Regions from separate parts of the Pseudoalteromonas sp. D15MCD-2 genome, predicted to be linked through region 3. Evidence: predicted binding sites of a transcription regulator. Region 3 holds the regulator's gene; each other region holds the start of a gene.
What was found. The regulator sigma-54, encoded in region 3, starts transcription at its own class of promoters, with help from an activator protein. The targets are predictions, from matches to a motif close to GTTGGCACGNNNNTNGNNT.
Positions count from the first base shown of each region.

Region 1: AADY36_RS01330 (TorF family putative porin) is a predicted target of sigma-54. The motif match lies at 2,890-2,908, and genes of this name have one in related genera.
Region 2: fliE (flagellar hook-basal body complex protein FliE) is a predicted target of sigma-54. The motif match lies at 2,001-2,019, and genes of this name have one in related genera.
Region 4: AADY36_RS12365 (flagellar basal body rod protein FlgF) is a predicted target of sigma-54. The motif match lies at 1,775-1,793, and genes of this name have one in related genera.

Region 1 is NZ_JBCFQE010000001.1:308,358-313,001, forward strand. Features, by position in the region: gene AADY36_RS01315 (efflux RND transporter periplasmic adaptor subunit) at 1-226, opposite strand, end outside; gene AADY36_RS01320 (YIP1 family protein) at 275-985, opposite strand; gene AADY36_RS01325 (aldo/keto reductase) at 1,156-2,049, shown strand; gene AADY36_RS01330 (TorF family putative porin) at 2,114-2,791, opposite strand; gene AADY36_RS01335 (hypothetical protein) at 3,080-4,246, opposite strand; gene AADY36_RS01340 (helix-turn-helix transcriptional regulator) at 4,398-4,598, opposite strand; gene AADY36_RS01345 (hypothetical protein) at 4,607-4,644, opposite strand, start outside.
Region 2 is NZ_JBCFQE010000001.1:2,652,039-2,656,682, reverse strand. Features, by position in the region: gene AADY36_RS12195 (sensor histidine kinase) at 1-487, shown strand, start outside; gene AADY36_RS12190 (sigma-54-dependent transcriptional regulator) at 484-1,887, shown strand; gene fliE (flagellar hook-basal body complex protein FliE) at 2,058-2,390, shown strand; gene fliF (flagellar basal-body MS-ring/collar protein FliF) at 2,411-4,126, shown strand; gene fliG (flagellar motor switch protein FliG) at 4,119-4,644, shown strand, end outside.
Region 3 is NZ_JBCFQE010000001.1:471,704-476,347, reverse strand. Features, by position in the region: gene lptA (lipopolysaccharide transport periplasmic protein LptA) at 1-196, shown strand, start outside; gene lptB (LPS export ABC transporter ATP-binding protein) at 193-918, shown strand; gene AADY36_RS02140 (RNA polymerase factor sigma-54) at 1,026-2,522, shown strand; gene hpf (ribosome hibernation promoting factor) at 2,550-2,837, shown strand; gene ptsN (PTS IIA-like nitrogen regulatory protein PtsN) at 2,841-3,293, shown strand; gene rapZ (RNase adapter RapZ) at 3,294-4,139, shown strand; gene AADY36_RS02120 (HPr family phosphocarrier protein) at 4,153-4,425, shown strand; gene mgtE (magnesium transporter) at 4,637-4,644, shown strand, end outside.
Region 4 is NZ_JBCFQE010000001.1:2,688,895-2,693,538, reverse strand. Features, by position in the region: gene AADY36_RS12375 (flagellar hook assembly protein FlgD) at 1-248, shown strand, start outside; gene flgE (flagellar hook protein FlgE) at 300-1,667, shown strand; gene AADY36_RS12365 (flagellar basal body rod protein FlgF) at 1,828-2,592, shown strand; gene flgG (flagellar basal-body rod protein FlgG) at 2,614-3,402, shown strand; gene flgH (flagellar basal body L-ring protein FlgH) at 3,418-4,101, shown strand; gene AADY36_RS12350 (flagellar basal body P-ring protein FlgI) at 4,114-4,644, shown strand, end outside.

The sequences.
Region 1 (4,644 bases), 160 kb from region 3:
CTTCTTCAACAAACACTTTCGCTACACGGCCTGTCACTTCTGAGCGCAGTTGCACTTGGGTATTAAACACGAGGTTGCCAGAGGCTAAAATTGAATCGGCAATATTGCCTTGTTCAACTTCTGCAATATGCATTTCTGGTGCATCTTTATTGCCTGTGACTTGTTTTGAAATCAGTAAAGCGACAAATGCTGTAACAGCGAGGCCAATAATAATGGCTTTTTTCATGTTACTTCCTTGGTAGTTAAGAGCGGCATATCGCCGCTCAAAGCAGAATTAAACGAGAGCGATTACAGTCCAAATACCGTAAATAACAATACTTGGTAGAGCTGCAAACAGTAGCGCTTTATTGAAAGTGAAATTAGTCCAGCTCTTTAAACCGATAGCTGCGATGAAAATACCCCAAATAGAAAAGATATTGAGACTTTCAAGTAAGGTGTAGAATGGGTGGCCAATTTCTAAACCAATTAAAAGTTGGTTAATCGAAGCATAGTTAAATAACGTCTGTGAGATTTGGTCGGTACTCGCAGTTAATACTAAGATGAGTAAACCAAGACTTGAGATAATCATTGGCATCATGGTCCACACACCAAAGCCATACCACGCACCATAACCGTAGTTAGCTTCTGGATCTTGCTTAGATACAAATAGGTAGTAGCCTGCCATTAGAGCATTAATAACAGCCAAACCAATGATGCCACCAAACATAGCAAACCATACTTGCATATCTATGGTTTGCTCCATGCTTTGGCGAATCATTTTTTGTTCTGCAATGGTGGCATCAACACTGGCAGCAGCCACTTGTTGATCGATTAAAAACTGCGGGTCAGCTTTATTGTAAAAAGCAAACATGCTGGCAGCGAGGATGCCGGCAAGTAAAATAAAGGCAACAAAAGACCAACCTTTTGCTTCCTTTAAACCATTAAAGGCTTTGCTCGGGCTGATAAAAATATCAACCAATGCGGTCATGACATTTGATGATTTCATTTTTTATTCCTTGTTTTATAACATTTGTTTTTAGGTACTAAAATATCCTGTTTAGTAACAAATTAGCAATTTGTTTTGTAACTGTATGTTAACAGCTGTGATTAGTAAATCTGTGATATGGTTAAAGGATTAATTTGAGTCGAATTTATTAGGAATAGTAGGTCGTTATGGTGAATAGCAATGGTCGTTGTATTGATGAGTTGGTATTAGGATTCTGGCGCTTGTTAGATTGGCAGATAACGCCACAGCAATGCTTAAGTTTTTTAGAAAATGCAATTGAGATGGGTGTGTCACATACCGATCATGCTGACATCTATGGTGAATACGGTTGTGAAGCCGAATTTGGTAAAGCACTTAAACTAAAACCAAGTATTCGTGATGAAATCAAAATAATCACTAAATGTGGTATTAAGCCTGCGTTTGCCAGCCTAGGATTACAAGGCAAAGCAAACCATTATGATTCAAGTGCCGCGCATATAATTGCCTCAGCACAGCAGTCACTTAAAAACTTTAACACTGATCGTTTAGATGTATTACTTATCCATCGCCCTGATTACTTAATGAACGCCGATGAAATGGCACAAGCATTTAATACCTTAAAAGCAAATGGTGACGTGATTGATTTTGGTGTATCTAATTTTACCCCATCGCAACTTAGCTTGTTGCAGTCGCGTTTAGATTTTGAGCTTGTGACTAATCAAATTGAGTTTTCACCTTACGAAATGAAAGCCCTTGATGATGGTAGCTTAGACCAATGCCAATTGCTCGATATCAAACCTATGCTTTGGTCACCATTAGCTGGGGGTCGTATATTCTCAAGTGATGATGAAAAAGCGGTGCGTTTACGTGCAGTGTTGGAGCAAGTTGGTGCTGAAATTGGCGCCACAGCCATTGATCAAGTTGTTTATGCTTGGCTGTTAATGCACCCAAGTGCACCGTCTGTGGTACTTGGTACGGGTAATATTGAGCGTGTTAAATCAGCTGTTGAAGCTAAGCAGCTTACTATGAACCGTGAACAATGGTATCGCATTTGGCAAGGCTCAACCGGGCATAGTGTACCTTAATATATAGCCCAAAACTAGAAAAGGGCCTTAACGGCCCTTCGTGTTGCAGCAAGTAACACATTCTTTATAAAGTGAAGTCAACCGCGTAAGCGACATACACTTTTAGATCTGAACCATCAATGTCGTTGTCTGAAAGACCGAAAGTAAAGCCGTCTTTCGACACTGAAACACCGTAGTCGATGATGTCATCATCACCAATGAAATCCCCTGAGTAATGGCCTAAGTGAAGGGCCATTTCTGCACCGGTACTGCCAACTGGGAAACTGTAGTCAGCATTTAAATATAGAGAGTCACCAAAATCTGTACCGTCACCGCTTGCTGCTGATGTTGCTAGGACTGCTGCACCAAAGGTGAAGCTACCCATGCTAATGCTACCGTAGATTTCTGAGAAGTCTGCATCTGTGTAAGACGCTGCATCTGGGTATGCATAATAAATGTAGCCAACATCGTAGCTAAAGGTTTCATTGATTTCACCGCCAAAACCAGCATAAAGGTCTAGCTCGTAAGTCATGTCGTCAGCCCAGCTAGCATTCGATACCCAAGTACCCGCATAAAAGCCAGATTCACTTGCGTAGTCGATACCACCTTGGATTGCAGCATCACCACCGCCTTGCTCTTGACCACGCCATAAGTAGTTTGAAGTTGCCGCAGCGTTTGCTGTAACTTCTGCATAGCTATATGTTGAGCTCAAAGTTAATAGCGCAAGGGCGCTTGCTGCGACCGTTTTTTTTAGTTTTAGCATGTTTCTGTATCCTGTTGTTATGTTGATTTTGTCCCATTTTCAGATTGCAGTCTGGTTATTATTTGAGGACATTTTCTATGTGTTGTCTGGATACGATATTGCACTGGTTGTGCCAAGTTAATTCCGAGCGGGATATTTTATGCTTAAAGGCTTTAAAAACAGGCTTTTAAACTTGTTTAATTGTGAAAAGGATGGTTATTTGAATTGTTCATGCGCACATGTGTGGTGCAAAAAATAACCCGGTTGCACAATTGCGAAGCAACCGGGTTTTGCTTATTTGAGAGTAACTTAGCCGAAAATTGCACGCATTAGAGTAATGGTTTCTTCAACACTGCGGCCTTTTTCAACTTCACTGATGATTGAATCGCGCTTAGCTTTGATATGTTCAGGGATATCATCACTTGCTAATGCTCGGTCCACCAGTATCTCTGCTGATTCTTTGCCACGGCGTACGGTCTTTTTACCTGCTGAGCTTGTGGTACTCTTAGGTTTGTTTAACAACTTAATATAGTTAGAGTTATCAGCGGTACTTTTATCTGCATAATAAAAGAAGCTAGGCAATAGGGCTTTGATTTCAACCAGAGATTGTTCAAGCTCATTTGCTGCACTGGCCATTTTGAACCAAGGCATGCTATGTATTGCTTCGACAACATCTTGCCAGTAGCGCTCAAAATCACGGTTATTAAGCTTAGTAATGCCTAATGCCGCACAAAGGGCATCAAGTTTACTATTTACGATTGGTGTAAACACGTCAGGTCGGCGCATCGCAAGCAAGCGAGTAGCAGGAGCAAGCGTTGGCTTTTCATCGCTGCCATTAAATGCCATGAAGTAAGCAACCATAAAATGCTGATAATGTTCTTGCGTTACTTCACCCTCAAGTGGGATGTGTACAAGCGCCTCATCGAATGCACCTGGCAAATCACTCAACATTTGGTGGAAACCTTTTGCGTTCTTAGTAGAAGCAAACCATTCAACGTCGAAGTTATAGCTGCTTGGATCAAGCGAGGCACTGTGTTTACCTGAAAACGCTAAACGGTCTTCTGGGATCATCTCTTTTAGGGATTGCGATTTAATTGCGGCAATGTAATTAGCTAAGCGTAGTTGCTCATCAAGGGCTACAAGCTCTTTATGCTGCTCGATGAAGCCTGCAATAACAGGCCATGGCGCAACCCTTAATGTTTTTAACTGCAAAAAACTGATTGCAGAAATTAATAAGTCATGAAGTTTTTTAAGAGTGGGTAATTGCTTATCTTCTAACAGATCGTAGTTAATGCGATCACGGCTTGCACTTAATAGCTCATAGCACCAACCTAAAAAGTCTTCAGGGTGGTTTTCTACTTTAACTGCCATAAGGTTTAAGCTGATATCAGAGGCTTGCTTGAGGATATTTTGATAAATTTGACTTTCTTGCTCGCCAAGCGCCATTTTTGACGGTGAAATAAGCAGTTTCTTCATGCTTAATCGATACTCCAGTTTTGACCAAATTGGGTTGTTTAATTTTAGTACACAGGGTGCAAAAACAACAGGGTCGTGCATCATACCGAAGTAATGGAATGATGCAATCTTACTGATAATTTATAAGTAAGATTGCGGCTGATGTGGTTTATTAATCATTGTCATCGAGTGTAAATAATTGCTCAACACTGAGTTCAAAGTGAGTAGCAATTTTTAACGCGATAATCACCGAGGGTATAAAGCGGCCGGTTTCAACTGTGCTGATGGTTTTACGTGATACTGCAATGGCATCAGCAAGTTCTTGCTGCGATAACCCCTTTTCTTTGCGGAATTTAGCGATATTATTTTGCACTTTTATACCTAGTCTCTACTTTGCCAAAGAATTGATACGCCATATA
Region 2 (4,644 bases), 2.2 Mb from region 3:
GCAACAAGTGGTCGAAAGCGTTTCAATGCAACAGTTACTTAATGAAGTAAAAGCCGGTGCTGATGCTATGGTTGCACAAAATAACAGTGAACTTAGCGTGAACTTGCCTGAGCCAGATATTGAAATTATGGGTAATAAAACTGCTCTGGCGAGTGCTATTCAAAACCTGATCCACAACAGTATTCAAATTATTGGCTCTGAGGCTGTGGTAACCCTGAGTGCCGAACGTGACGAAACCAGCGAAAACTGTGTTCGCATCAGTGTCAGTGATAATGGCCCAGGTGTTGATTTACGTCATGCGAACAAATTATTCGAACCTTTTTACACTACCAAAAGCCAAGGCACGGGGCTTGGACTTGCAGTTGTAAGTTCAGTCGCCAATGCGCACCAAGGACGGGTTGAAGTGACTAATAATGCTCATGGGGGAGCATGTTTTAGTTTGATCTTGCCAATTAGTGCAGAACCAATGTCAGCGGAGGCAAAATGAATACTAACTCTATTTTAGTCGTTGAAGACGACGCAGGCTTACGAGAAGCACTGATTGATACCCTTGAAATGTCGGGTATTGATTGCGTTGCTGCAGATAGCGCTGAACAAGCGATGATCTTGCTTAAGCAAAATAGCTATTCATTGGTTGTTAGTGATGTGCAAATGGGCGCTATGAGTGGCCTTGACCTATTACGTAGCATTAAACTTAATTATCCTGAGCTGCCGGTATTAATGATGACAGCCTATGCCACCATTGATGATGCTGTAGAAGCAATGCGTTTAGGCGCGATTGATTATATGGCAAAACCGTTTGCACCAGAAGTGCTTCTTAATATGGTGAGTCGTTATTTGCCTGAAAAAGAAAAAGAAACCGATGGCCCAATTGTTGCCGATCCATCAAGTATTAAGCTATTAGAGCTCGCGAGCAAAGTTGCCCGTTCAGATGCCAGTGTCATGGTACTCGGCCCAAGTGGCTCGGGTAAAGAAGTGTTGGCTCGTTTTATCCACGATAAATCAAATCGTAGCGATGCTCCCTTTGTGGCTATTAACTGTGCTGCTATTCCTGAAAACATGCTTGAAGCAACCTTATTCGGTTACGAAAAAGGGGCGTTTACCGGCGCGATTCAAGCTTGCCCGGGTAAATTTGAGCAAGCTCAAGGTGGTACCATCTTACTAGATGAAATCACTGAGATGGATTTAGGCTTACAAGCTAAATTACTGCGTGTACTTCAAGAGCGCGAAGTAGAGCGCTTAGGCGGTCGTAAAACCATAGAGCTTGATGTTCGCGTTCTAGCTACAAGTAACCGAGATTTAAAAGAAGCAGTGAGCGAAAATCTATTTAGAGAAGATTTATATTATCGCTTAAATGTATTCCCGCTAATGTGGAAACCATTAGCCGAGCGTCCTGGCGACATTATTGTATTGGCTGAACATTTAATAGAGCGTCATTGCCTGAAAAGTAAAGAACCTATCGCTCAACTAAGTGAGGGTGCGAAACAAAAGCTGCTATCGCATGCTTGGCCTGGTAACGTACGAGAGCTTGATAACGTTATTCAACGGGCGTTGATATTATGCGATGGTAATAGTATTCATCAAGATGATGTCTTTATTGAAGAGTTGCTTACGGTTGATATAAAGCCAGTCGCTACGCCGCCACACAACGCACCGGTATATCAAGAACAGCCTGTTGAAGTTAATTTAGATACCGTGCCACAAGTGAGTGAGCAAGGTAATTACAAAGACGAGCTGAAAGACAAAGAGCATCGTATTATTTTAGAAACCTTAGCGCGTTGTAACGGCAAGCGTAAAGAGGTTGCAGAAACCTTAGGTATTAGTCCGCGCACGTTACGTTATAAATTGGCGCAAATGCGAGACTTGGGTATAGCCTTACCTGCATAAACTCCTTCCAAGAAGTTACTCAAACAAGCTTACATTTTTGTGAGCTTGTTTGCTGTCAAAACTCTGACATGTGAAATTAATGATTTAAGCCATTGAATTTGTTTGTTTTATTTTGTGGCACGGTTTGTGCTTTATCAGTGCATAAGTAAACTGCATTGTCAGAGAGTATTATGAAAGTTCAAAACAGCGCATTATTTCAAGAAATGCAAGCTATGGCTTCAGAAGTAGGCCGTAGTAACTCAATTAATAATTTACCAACACAAACTCAGCCAACATCGTCGGCACAGTTTGGTGATTTACTTACCAATGCACTTGATACAGTGAATGGCTTACAACAAGACGCTAAGCAAAAAGTAACAGCAATGGAAATGGGCGATCGCAGTGTTTCTTTAGCTGACGTAATGATTGCTTCGCAAAAATCATCAGTCGCTTTTGAAGCTACGGTGCAAGTTCGAAATAAACTTGTTGAAGCTTATAAAGAAATCATGAACATGCCTGTGTAACTAGGTAGTGGAGAATTATTGTGGCGCAACCTAATCAATCAACTGATCTAGCCTTAGCAGGCGGCGGTATCGACTCAACCGATACTGATGATCAACAAGAGCAAAAGTCAGGCTACCTAAGTGCCTTAAACGGTGTAGATGTTTTACGCCAGGTTACTTTAGTGATCGCTTTGGCAATCTGTTTGGCTATCGCAATTTTTATTATTATTTGGGCTCGTCAACCAGATATGCGTCCGCTTGGCAAAATGCCAACGGAAGAGCTTATTCAAACGCTGGACTTTTTAGACGCTCAAAAGATTGATTACGAACTTGATGGTAACGTCATCTCTGTTGAAGAAGGTGAATACCAAAACATCAAATTATTGATGGCTCGTGAAGGCCTAGAGCAAGCGCCAAGCTCAGGGACTGACATCATCATGCAAGACATGGGGTTTGGTGTTAGCCAACGCCTTGAACGTGAACGTTTAAAACATGGTCGTGAGCAACAGCTTGCACGTACCATCGAAGAGCTAAAAAATGTTACTCGCGCCAAAGTACTTTTAGCTATTCCAAAAGAAAACGTATTTGCTCGTCGCGAAAAACAACCTTCAGCGACGGTAGTGCTTACCTTAAAACGCGGTCGTACACTTGACGGTGAAGAAGTTGACTCAGTAGTTGATATTGTTGCCTCAGCAGTCCAAGGTTTATCGCCAGAGCGTGTTACTGTTACCGATCAAAATGGTCGCTTACTTAATTCAGGCTCACAAAACTCACTTGCTGCTCGCTCTCGTAAAGAGTATGAAATTGAACGTAAGCGTGAAGAAGAGTACTTAAATAAAATCGATAGCATCCTTATTCCAGTTGTAGGCTTAGGTAACTATACCGCGCAAGTCGATTTAAACATGGACTTTAGTGCAGTCGAAGAAACACAAAAACGTTATAACCCAGACTTACCCGCTGTGCGCAGTGAAACCACGTTCGAAGAAAACAACATCGGTGGTCTTGCAGTGGGCATTCCTGGTGCGCTAACGAATCAGCCGCCAGTTAACTCTAATATTCCAGAAATTGCAGGCCAAGGTGGAGCAGGCTCAGCAACGAACCCAAGTCGTTCGCATAAAGAAGCAACACGTAACTACGAGCTTGATACAACAATTTCGCATAAGCGTCAGCAAACCGGTGTTATTCGTCGTATCAGTGTTTCAGTTGCCGTTGATTATGTACCGCAGGTGGGTGAAAATGGTGAAACAACCATGGTTCCTCGCTCTGTAGAAGCATTGTCAAATATTCGTCGTTTATTACAAGGCGGTGTTGGTTTTGATATGCAGCGTGGTGATGCACTTGAGGTTGTCACAGTGCCATTTGTTCGTGAAGATGCTGGTGAAGCGATTGAAGTTCCACTTTGGGAGCAAGATTGGTTCATGAAGATGCTACGCTTAGCATTAGGTGCACTGGTTATCATCGTACTGATTGTCTTTGTAGTAAGACCTATGCTGAAACGTCTAATTTACCCAGACGATACACTAGAAGAATATGATGAAGATGCATTAAGTGCAGGTGTAGATATTGGTGATAGCACGCTAGATATGCTAAATAAAGACTTTGACTCTGCTGCTGTAGGATTCTCAAGTGATGGTACACTACAGCTGCCAGACTTACATGGCGATGAAGATTTACTCAAAGCAGTTCGTGCATTGGTTGCAAATGAACCAGAACTGTCTTCTCAAGTAGTGAAAGCGTGGTTAACAGAAGATGACTGATCAAGAACAAAAACAACTACCACCGGCGTTTGATGTTGATAAATTAGACGGTGTTGATAAGGCGGCAATCTTATTGCTGAGCTTATCAGAAGAAGATGCTGCGCAAATCCTTAAGCACTTAGAGCCAAAGCAAGTGCAAAAAGTGGGTATGGCAATGGCTGCGCTAGATGATTTATCGCAAGCGAAAATTAGCGCAGTCCATAATTTGTTTATTGAGCAAATTCAAAGCTTCAGTACCATAGGCTTCCAGTCTGAAGACTTTATCAAAAAAGCTCTTACAGCAGCGCTTGGTGAAGACAAGGCAGCCAGCCTTATTGACCAAATTGTTATGGGCTCAGGGGCGAAAGGTCTTGATTCATTGAAGTGGATGGATTCAAAGCAAGTGGCGAATATTATTCGCAACGAGCACCCGCAAATTCAAACCATTGTTTTATCGTATTTAGAGCCAGAGCAATCAGCGGAAATCTTGTCGCAATTCCCAGAAAAAGTGCGCTTAGATTTAACCATGCGTATTGCAA
Region 3 (4,644 bases):
TGTTGCAAAACGCTTCTTAACCTTAAATGGTGAAGCTGAAGTTACTCAAGCAGGTCAAAAAGTAACAGCAAAAAGCATTACCTATGATATGGCACAGCAGCTGATCAGTGCTGAAAAAGACGAAAACTCAACAGATCGTGTACACACTATTTTAGTGCCTGTTGAAAATAAAAAAGACAATAAAGGTCAACCATGAGTACATTAAAAGCAGAGCTTTTAGCTAAGAGCTATAAAGGCCGCCAAGTGGTTAAAAATGTCGGTCTTGAAGTTGAAGCTGGCAGCATTGTTGGCTTGCTTGGCCCAAATGGTGCGGGTAAAACCACCACCTTCTATATGATTGTAGGCCTAGTCCCAAGCGACAAAGGTAAAATCAGCATTGATGATAACGATATTACCCTTTTACCAATGCACAATCGTGCCCGCTTAGGTATCGGCTATCTGCCACAAGAATCGTCAATTTTTCGAAAGTTAACGGTTTACCAAAACTTGATGGCTATTTTAGAAACCCGCAAAGATCTAAACAAAGCAGGTCGCGAAGAAACACTAAATAGCTTACTAGATGAATTTAGTATTCAACACATTCGTGACAGCCAAGGTATGGCGCTGTCAGGTGGTGAGCGACGCCGTGTAGAAATTGCTCGCGCATTAGCCGCTAATCCTAAATTTATCCTTTTAGATGAGCCTTTTGCTGGTGTTGATCCAATTTCAGTGTTAGATATAAAGAAAATTATTGAGCACCTAAAAAATCGTGGTATCGGTGTACTAATTACTGACCATAATGTTCGAGAAACCCTTGATGTTTGTGAAAAAGCCTACATTGTTTCTCATGGGGAGCTAATTGCATCAGGCACACCTGAGCACGTATTAGCAGACCAAACTGTACGCGATGTATATCTAGGCGAGCAATTCAGGCTGTAACCATTACGCCAGCGACTAGAGCATCTGCTAGACTTATAACAATGACAATAAATCGATAACTGTGTTTTTACAGTTATCGATAACTTAAAAAGGATTGTTAGGGATACATGAGGCAATCATTACAGCTGCGCATGGGCCAGCAACTTACAATGACTCCACAACTGCAACAAGCGATTCGTTTGTTGCAGCTCAGTACATTGGATCTCCAGCAAGAAATTCAAGAAGCGCTTGATAGTAATCCCCTACTTGAAGTGGAAGAAGCGGATTACAATGAAGAAAGCACCGGCAAGAATGAGCAAAAAGCGGAGTCTGACGATGTGCAAGTCAGCGCGTCTGCCGAAGAAGCACCTAGCGAGTACGAGCAAGAAAGTAGTGATGCTCTCAATAAAGACACCGTAAGCGATGACTTAGCCATGGATGTTACTTGGGATGAGTACATGAGTGCCGCCCCTTCAACATCATCAGGGCCAATGCCTGAAGATGAGTCTATCTATCAAGGTGCATCAACCGAAACTCTTCACGAATACCTAATGTGGCAATTACAGCTCACGCCATTTAGCCCTACTGATGAAGCGATTGCTGTGGCAATTGTAGAAGCTATCGATGATTCAGGTATTTTAACGGTAAGCTGTGAAGATATAGTCGAAAGCTTTAATCAAAATAACGATGAAGAAGAAATCGAACTTGATGAAGTCGAAGCGGTCTTAAAAAGAATTCAGTTATTTGATCCTGTGGGTATTGGCGCGCGCAGTTTACAAGAATGTCTGTGCATTCAGCTACGCCAATTCGATGCCGATACGCCATATTTAGCTGAAACTAAAATGGTTTTATCTGAGCATATCGAATTATTAGCGAGTCGCGACTATCGAACTTTGATGAAAAAGACTAAGCTTAAAGAAAACGAGCTTAAAGAAGTGATGACGCTCATCCACAGCTTAAATCCTAAGCCTGCGGATAGCATAGTACGCGAAGAATCTGAGTACGTTATACCTGATGTATCAGTGAAAAAAGTGAAAGGCCGCTGGGTAGTCGAGTTAAACCCAGATTGTATGCCAAAGATTAGAGTGAACAGCCAATATGCAGCTATGTCTCGCTCTGTTAAATCAAGTAGCGACAGCCAATTTATTCGCTCTCACTTACAAGAAGCAAAGTGGTTTATTAAGAGCTTAGAAAGCCGTAACGATACGCTATTAAAGGTGACCAACTGTATCGTTCAACAACAACAAGCTTTCTTTGAGCATGGCCCTGAGGCAATGAAGCCGATGGTGCTAAATGATGTTGCTGAAATGGTCGAAATGCATGAATCGACGATTTCACGGGTAACAACGCAAAAATATATGCATACCCCACGGGGTATTTTTGAGTTGAAATATTTCTTCTCAAGCCATGTCAGCACCGAAAATGGTGGTGAGTGTTCTTCTACAGCAATACGCGCTTTAATCAAGAAGTTAGTCGCTGCAGAAAACTCAGCTAAACCATTGAGTGATAGCAAAATTGCAGATATATTGGCTGAGCAAGGAATTAAAGTAGCTAGACGTACAATTGCAAAATATCGTGAGTCTCTAGCAATACCTCCGTCTAATCAGCGTAAGAGTCTGATTTAGACGTTTTACATAGAAGGAAAAATGCTTATGCAACTAAATTTAACTGGTCGTCATGTAGAAATCACAGATTCATTAAGAGACTATGTAAACACCAAGTTTGCAAAACTAGAAAGGCATTTTGACCATATTAATAATGTTCATGTCATTCTAGATGTAGAAAAATTAAGCCAAAAAGCAGAAGCAACTTTACATGTAAACGGAGGCGAATTGTTCGCTTCTACAGAACATCAAGATATGTACGCAGCCATTGACTCACTGATCGATAAACTTGATCGCCAAGTCATTAAACACAAAGAGAAATTAGCTCGACATTAAATTATGAAACTAAGTTCACTTACTAACCAGGACTGCAGCAAAGCTGCGGTCCTTTTTAATAGCAAAAAAAGAATTCTTGAATATATCAGCGAACTGGCCCACCAGCAGCTTCCTCATTTATCGCAACAAGATATCCTAGATGCTTTACTCAACCGAGAAAAACTAGGTAGCACCGGCATTGGCCGAGGTATTGCTATTCCACATGGCCGAATGAGCGGCGCAGATGAGCCTCATGCATTTGTGATAGTGAGTGAATCCCCTATTAATTTTGATGCAATTGATAATCGTCCAGTTGATATTTTTGTGGCACTCATCGTACCAGATGGTGACTGTCAGCTTCACCTAAAGACCTTATCAACAATTGCTGATAGACTTAAAGATAAAGAATTTTGTAAACAGCTGCGTAGTGCTACTACCGATCAGCAACTGTTTCAGGTCATATCAGCAGAGGCATAAATGGAATTAATAATTATCAGCGGTCGCTCAGGCTCAGGTAAATCGGTCGCTTTACGAGTACTTGAAGACTTAGGCTATTATTGCGTTGATAATATTCCGGTTAATTTACTGCCTTCGCTCGTACGTAGTGTGTCTGATAACTACGATAAAATAGCGGTCAGTATCGACGTACGTAACTTACCGAAAGAGCAGCAAGAATTTAATGATATTCTTGAGTACCTGCCAGGTTTCGCAAACCCAACACTATTCTATTTAGACAGTGATGACCAAACTCTGATCAAGCGCTTTTCAGAAACACGCCGCTTGCATCCACTATCTATTGATTCTTTGCCGCTTGATCTGGCCATTAAACAAGAAAAAATCCTGCTTGATGTGTTGATCACTCGCGCTGACTTTATGATTGATACCACTGATCTGAGTGTTCATCAGTTAGCAGAATCAATTCGCGAAAAGATTTTAGGTAAAAAAGATAAAAAGCTAATTATTACTTTTATGTCGTTTGGCTTTAAGCATGGTATTCCAAAAGAAGCTGACTACGTTTTTGATGCACGCTTTTTACCTAACCCACACTGGGAACCTGATTTAAAGCCACTAACTGGCCTTGATCAACCAGTAAAAGATTACCTAGCTAGCCACAGCATAGTGCAAAAGTTCACTTGGCAAATACAAACCTTTGTGCAAACTTGGTTGCCACATTTAGAGCGTAATAACCGCAGTTACCTGACCATTGCTATTGGTTGCACCGGCGGCCAGCATCGCTCTGTTTACTTAGCGCAAACAATTGGTGAGAGCTTTGCCAAAAGCCATGCTAATGTAAAAATTCGCCACCGCGAACAAGACATTTAATTAGGCACCAACAATGCACGCTGAAGATACCTTTTTAATTCAAAACAAACTTGGCTTACATGCTCGTGCTGCTACTGTTTTAGCGCAATTAGCACTGCAATTTGATGCCAAAATTACGCTTTATCAAGATGATAAAGAAGCTGAAGGCGACAGCGTGTTAGCATTAATGCTACTTGAAAGTAGTCAGGGTAAAGAAGTTCGCGTTGTGTGCGAAGGCCCTGACGCCGATGCTGCATTAACGGCAATCGGCGAATTAATTGCACAACGCTTCCACGAGCAAGAATAGCATTTGCTAAGACTTCAAGGTTTACGGTAAACTTAATTAGGATATTTAAAATTCCCTTTAAATATCCTACTTTTATATCGCTCGCTTTTCTAAATTACAAAACTCTTAATAAATTTATCGCAGTGCGACGATATCTCTGCAAATACACTACAAAGCAACTATGCTGTATTTGCTTAGCCTATTTAAACTTTTTTCAGTTGTAAGGACGCCAATGCCAGA
Region 4 (4,644 bases), 2.2 Mb from region 3:
TTGAATTAGGTTCTCAGTCAGCGGGTGCACTTCGTTTTGAATGGGATGGTAAAGACAATGATGGCAATGTGCTACCTGAAGGTGAATATGACATCAGTGCTGAAGGCTTTGTAAATGGAGACTACAGCAGTATGCCAATGGCGACCTTTAAGAATATTGAAAGTGTCAATATTAATGGCGCAAGCGGCATTATCGTAAATACAAAAGAGGGTGCGGTTAGGCTAACTGATATAGCTGAAATCGCATAAGTAAAAAAGGTTTGGGTTAGCTTAGGCTAAGAGATAGGTTAGAGGTGAGTTATGAGCTTCAATATTGCATTAACAGGCTTAGCAGCCGCGCAAAAAGATTTAGACGTTACCGCAAATAACATTGCTAACGTTAATACTACGGGCTTTAAAGAGTCTCGTGCAGAGTTCGCTGATGTATACGCATCATCAGTATTTAGTTCTGGTAAAACAAAAAATGGTGACGGTGTAAGAACAACAATGGTGGCACAACAATTCCACCAAGGTTCGTTATCTTTCACAAATAACTCACTTGACTTAGCGATCACTGGTGAAGGTTATTTCGCAATGGCGAATGACCTAGGTGCACAAGACTTCACATATACCCGAGCAGGTGCGTTTAAATTAAATAAAGATAACTTTGTAGTCGATGCTAATGGCAACTATCTACAAGGTTTCCCTGTTGATGAAGCAACCGGTGATACCACTTCTGTTAGCTTAAGTACATCTTCTGCACTACAAATTCCTGATGCATCAGGTTCACCACGTGCAACCACGAATGTTTATTCATCTTTTAATCTAGACTCTCGAGCAACTTCACCGTCAGTGACGCCGTTTGATCCTGAGACAAGTGCTTCATATAACAGCTCAACATCAACAACAGTGTATGATTCATTAGGTGAGCCACATATTTTACAATTCTTTTTTGTGAAAACTGATTCAACAACTACTGGTAATGAAAATGAGTGGGAAGTGTATGCTACTTTAGATGAAAAACCGTTTGCTGCGGATGGTACTGAGCAAACTACGTCGCCATACACGCCTATTTCGACTTTTCAGTTTGACTCAAGTGGTTTACCACTAAATACAGATGGTGTAGCAAACACTGACACTACGTTTGACCCATTAACGTTACCAAATGGTGTTGGTGCTGCGGCAGGCTTATCTGACTTACTTTCTAATGGTGCCAGCTTCCCAGATGATGTCACTATTAATTGGCGTGATGAAGCAGCAACAACAAATAAAATTCCTACTCAGTATGCTAGTAACTTTGAAGTAAAAGCACTGGAACAAGATGGTGCGACTGTAGGTCGTCTATCAGGTATCGATATCGGTTCTGACGGTAAAATTGTTGCTTCATACAGTAATGGTGATACTTCATTCCTAGGTCAAGTTGCGATGGTACGCTTTTCGAACTCACAGGGTTTACAACAAGTGGGTGATACAGCCTGGAAGAAGAGCCTTACATCAGGTGAACCTATTGCTGGCGAACCAGGTTCAGGTACTTTAGGCTCAATTAACTCATCTGCGCTTGAACAATCAAACGTAAACCTAACTAACGAACTTGTTGACTTGATTAGTGCGCAGCGTAACTTCCAAGCAAATTCACGTGCGCTTGAGGTTAACTCAACACTACAGCAAAACATCCTACAGATCCGTTAATTTTAACGGCTCTAAGCTTAATCCGACACGAAGGCTGCTCCCTCTATTGGCAGCCTTTTTTCATTCTAATTATTCATTTTTCTCTTCTATTTTAGCGTCAATTTTACTTTGGCACTTTTATTGCATTTCTTAGTTATCGTATTTTTAGTGAGTCAATGTTATGGACAAAATGGTCTACATTGCCATGTCGGGTGCTAAGCAAAGTTTGCGAGGTCTTGAACTCAAGGCCAACAACCTTGCTAATGCTAACACCACTGGCTTTAAAGCTGATTTTGCACAAGCTCGCTCTATGCAAGCCTTCGGTGAAGGTCTGCCATCTAGGGTGTTTGCAATGCAAGAACGCCCTGGATCTAATATGGAATCGGGTGGTTTTGTTGAAACTGGCCGCGAGCTTGATATCGCGATGAGTGACCGTGGTTGGTTGAGTGTACAAGATGCATCAGGCAATGAGGCGTACACCAAAACTGGCACATTAAACATTACTCCAGATGGCGCGTTGATCACTAGCCATGGCCGTCAAGTAATTGGCGAAGGTGGTCCAATCATTTTGCCATTACCTATCGAGAAAGTTGAGTTTAGTGAAGACGGTGCTATTCAGGTTCGCCCACAAGGAGCGCCAGCAAACTTTTTGGAAGTGGTTGATCGCTTAAAAGTGATTGAGGCTGATAACACTCAGCTTGAAAAAGGTAATGACGGTTTATTTCGACCAAAAGAAGACATGTTGGTCAATGACCTTTGTGGTTTTTGTGATATTTCACCAAACGTAAAAGTACTGTCGGGTACGCTTGAAATGTCGAACGTAAACCCAGTGCATGAAATGGTCGACATGATCAGCAATCAACGCCAATTTGAATTACAAGTTAAATTAATGAAAACAGCCGAAGAGCTCGATGAGCGTCAAGATCAGCTGTTACGCATTGTTTAAGATGACTGAGAGGGTAGAGTTATGAATCCTGCATTATGGATCAGTAAAACCGGGCTTGACGCCCAGCAAACCGATATTTCGGTGATCTCAAATAATCTCGCGAATGCCAGCACGGTCGGTTACAAAAAAAGCCGCGCCGTATTTGAAGATTTACTATATCAAAATATAAATCAACCAGGTGGTCGTTCATCGCAAGACACTGAAATGCCATCGGGTTTAATGCTTGGTGCCGGTGCAAAAGTGGTTGCTAACCAAAAGAACTTTTCACAAGGTAACATGCTTACCACAGAAAATTCATTGGACTGGATGATCTCAGGTCCTGGCTTTTTTGAAGTGCAATTACCAGATGGCAACATTGCATACTCACGTAATGGTCAATTCACCACTGACGAAGATGGTCGCATTGTAACTTCTGGTGCGGGTTTTCCATTACAGCCAGAAATGAACGTACCAGACGATGCACAATCAATTACTGTTTCGCAAGACGGTGAAGTGTCGGTACGTATTTCAGGGCAAGCAGAGAACGTGGTCATTGGTCAGCTAACAATTAGTGACTTTATTAATCCATCAGGTCTTGAGCCTATGGGGCAAAACTTATACACAGAAACCGCTGTGAGTGGCGCACCTGTGCAAGGGAACCCAGGTATCGATGGTTTAGGTACTGTGGTTCAAGGTTCACTTGAAACGTCTAATGTGAATGTAACAGAAGAGCTTGTTAACTTGATCGAAACGCAACGAATTTATGAAATGAATTCAAAAGTGATTTCAGCGGTTGATGAAATGCTTAGTTACATCAATCAACAGCTTTAATGGGTAGGAGGCAGCATGCGTAACATTATCTTAGTCACATCGGCAGCATTAATGCTGGGTGGTTGTATGACAACGCAAAATCATCATGTGGTTCAGGATGACCCTTACTATGCGCCTATGTATCCGGAGCCAACAACAGAGCCAATGGTACCAACGGGTTCGTTGTTTGATAGTTATTCAGCAGATGACTTGTACTCAGATAAAAAGGCATTGCGCGCGGGTGATATCATCACTGTTAAATTGCAAGAATCAACGCAAGCCACCAAAGCGGCAAAAACCGAAACCGACAAAGAAACGGACGCTAGTTTAGACCCTGTTATTGGGCTTGGCGGTAATCCAGTTAACATTGGCGGTGATAGCATTCAGTTTGGTATTGGTTCTGGGGCATCGTTTAAAGGTGATTCAAAGTCTAACCAATCAAATAGCTTATTTGGTGATATATCTGTCAATGTGATGCGTGTTCTACCGAACGGAAATTTGGTTATTCGCGGTGAAAAATGGCTCACTTTGAATACCGGTGAAGAATTTATTCGCCTTGAAGGTTTAGTTCGTCCTGAAGATGTTCAAGCAGATAACACGGTCACATCAAACCGTATTGCTAATGCGCGAATTCAATACTCAGGTAAAGGGCAAATTCAAGAAACGCAAAGTGCAGGTTGGCTGTCTCGTTTCTTTAGTAGTTCGCTTTTCCCATTTTAGAGGAATAAAGTCATGAATGGGTTTAAATACATCATCGCTCTTTGCTTAATTAGCCTGCAGTTTTCTGCACAGGCTGAGCGAGTCAAAGATGTATCTATGGTTGAGGGCGTGCGCGCAAACCAATTAGTGGGTTATGGTTTGGTTGTCGGTTTGCCCGGCACAGGTGAACAAAGCCGATTTACTCAACAAAGCTTTAAAGCCATGCTGAATGGTTTTGGTATTACCTTACCTGATAGCTTAAAACCTAAGATTAAAAATGTTGCAGCTGTGGCTGTGCATGCAGAGTTACCGGCATTTAGAAAACCCGGTCAAACCATTGATATTACGGTTTCGTCTATCGGTAGTGCGGGTAGTTTACGTGGCGGTACCTTATTACAAACCTTCCTAAAAGGGGTTGATGGCAATACCTATGCAATTGCACAAGGCAGCTTAGTTGTAGGAGGTCTAGGTGCTGAAGGGGCAGATGGTAGCCGTGTAATTATTAACACACCCACAGTGGGCCGTATTCCAAACGGTGCCATTGTAGAGCGTGCTATTAAGAGC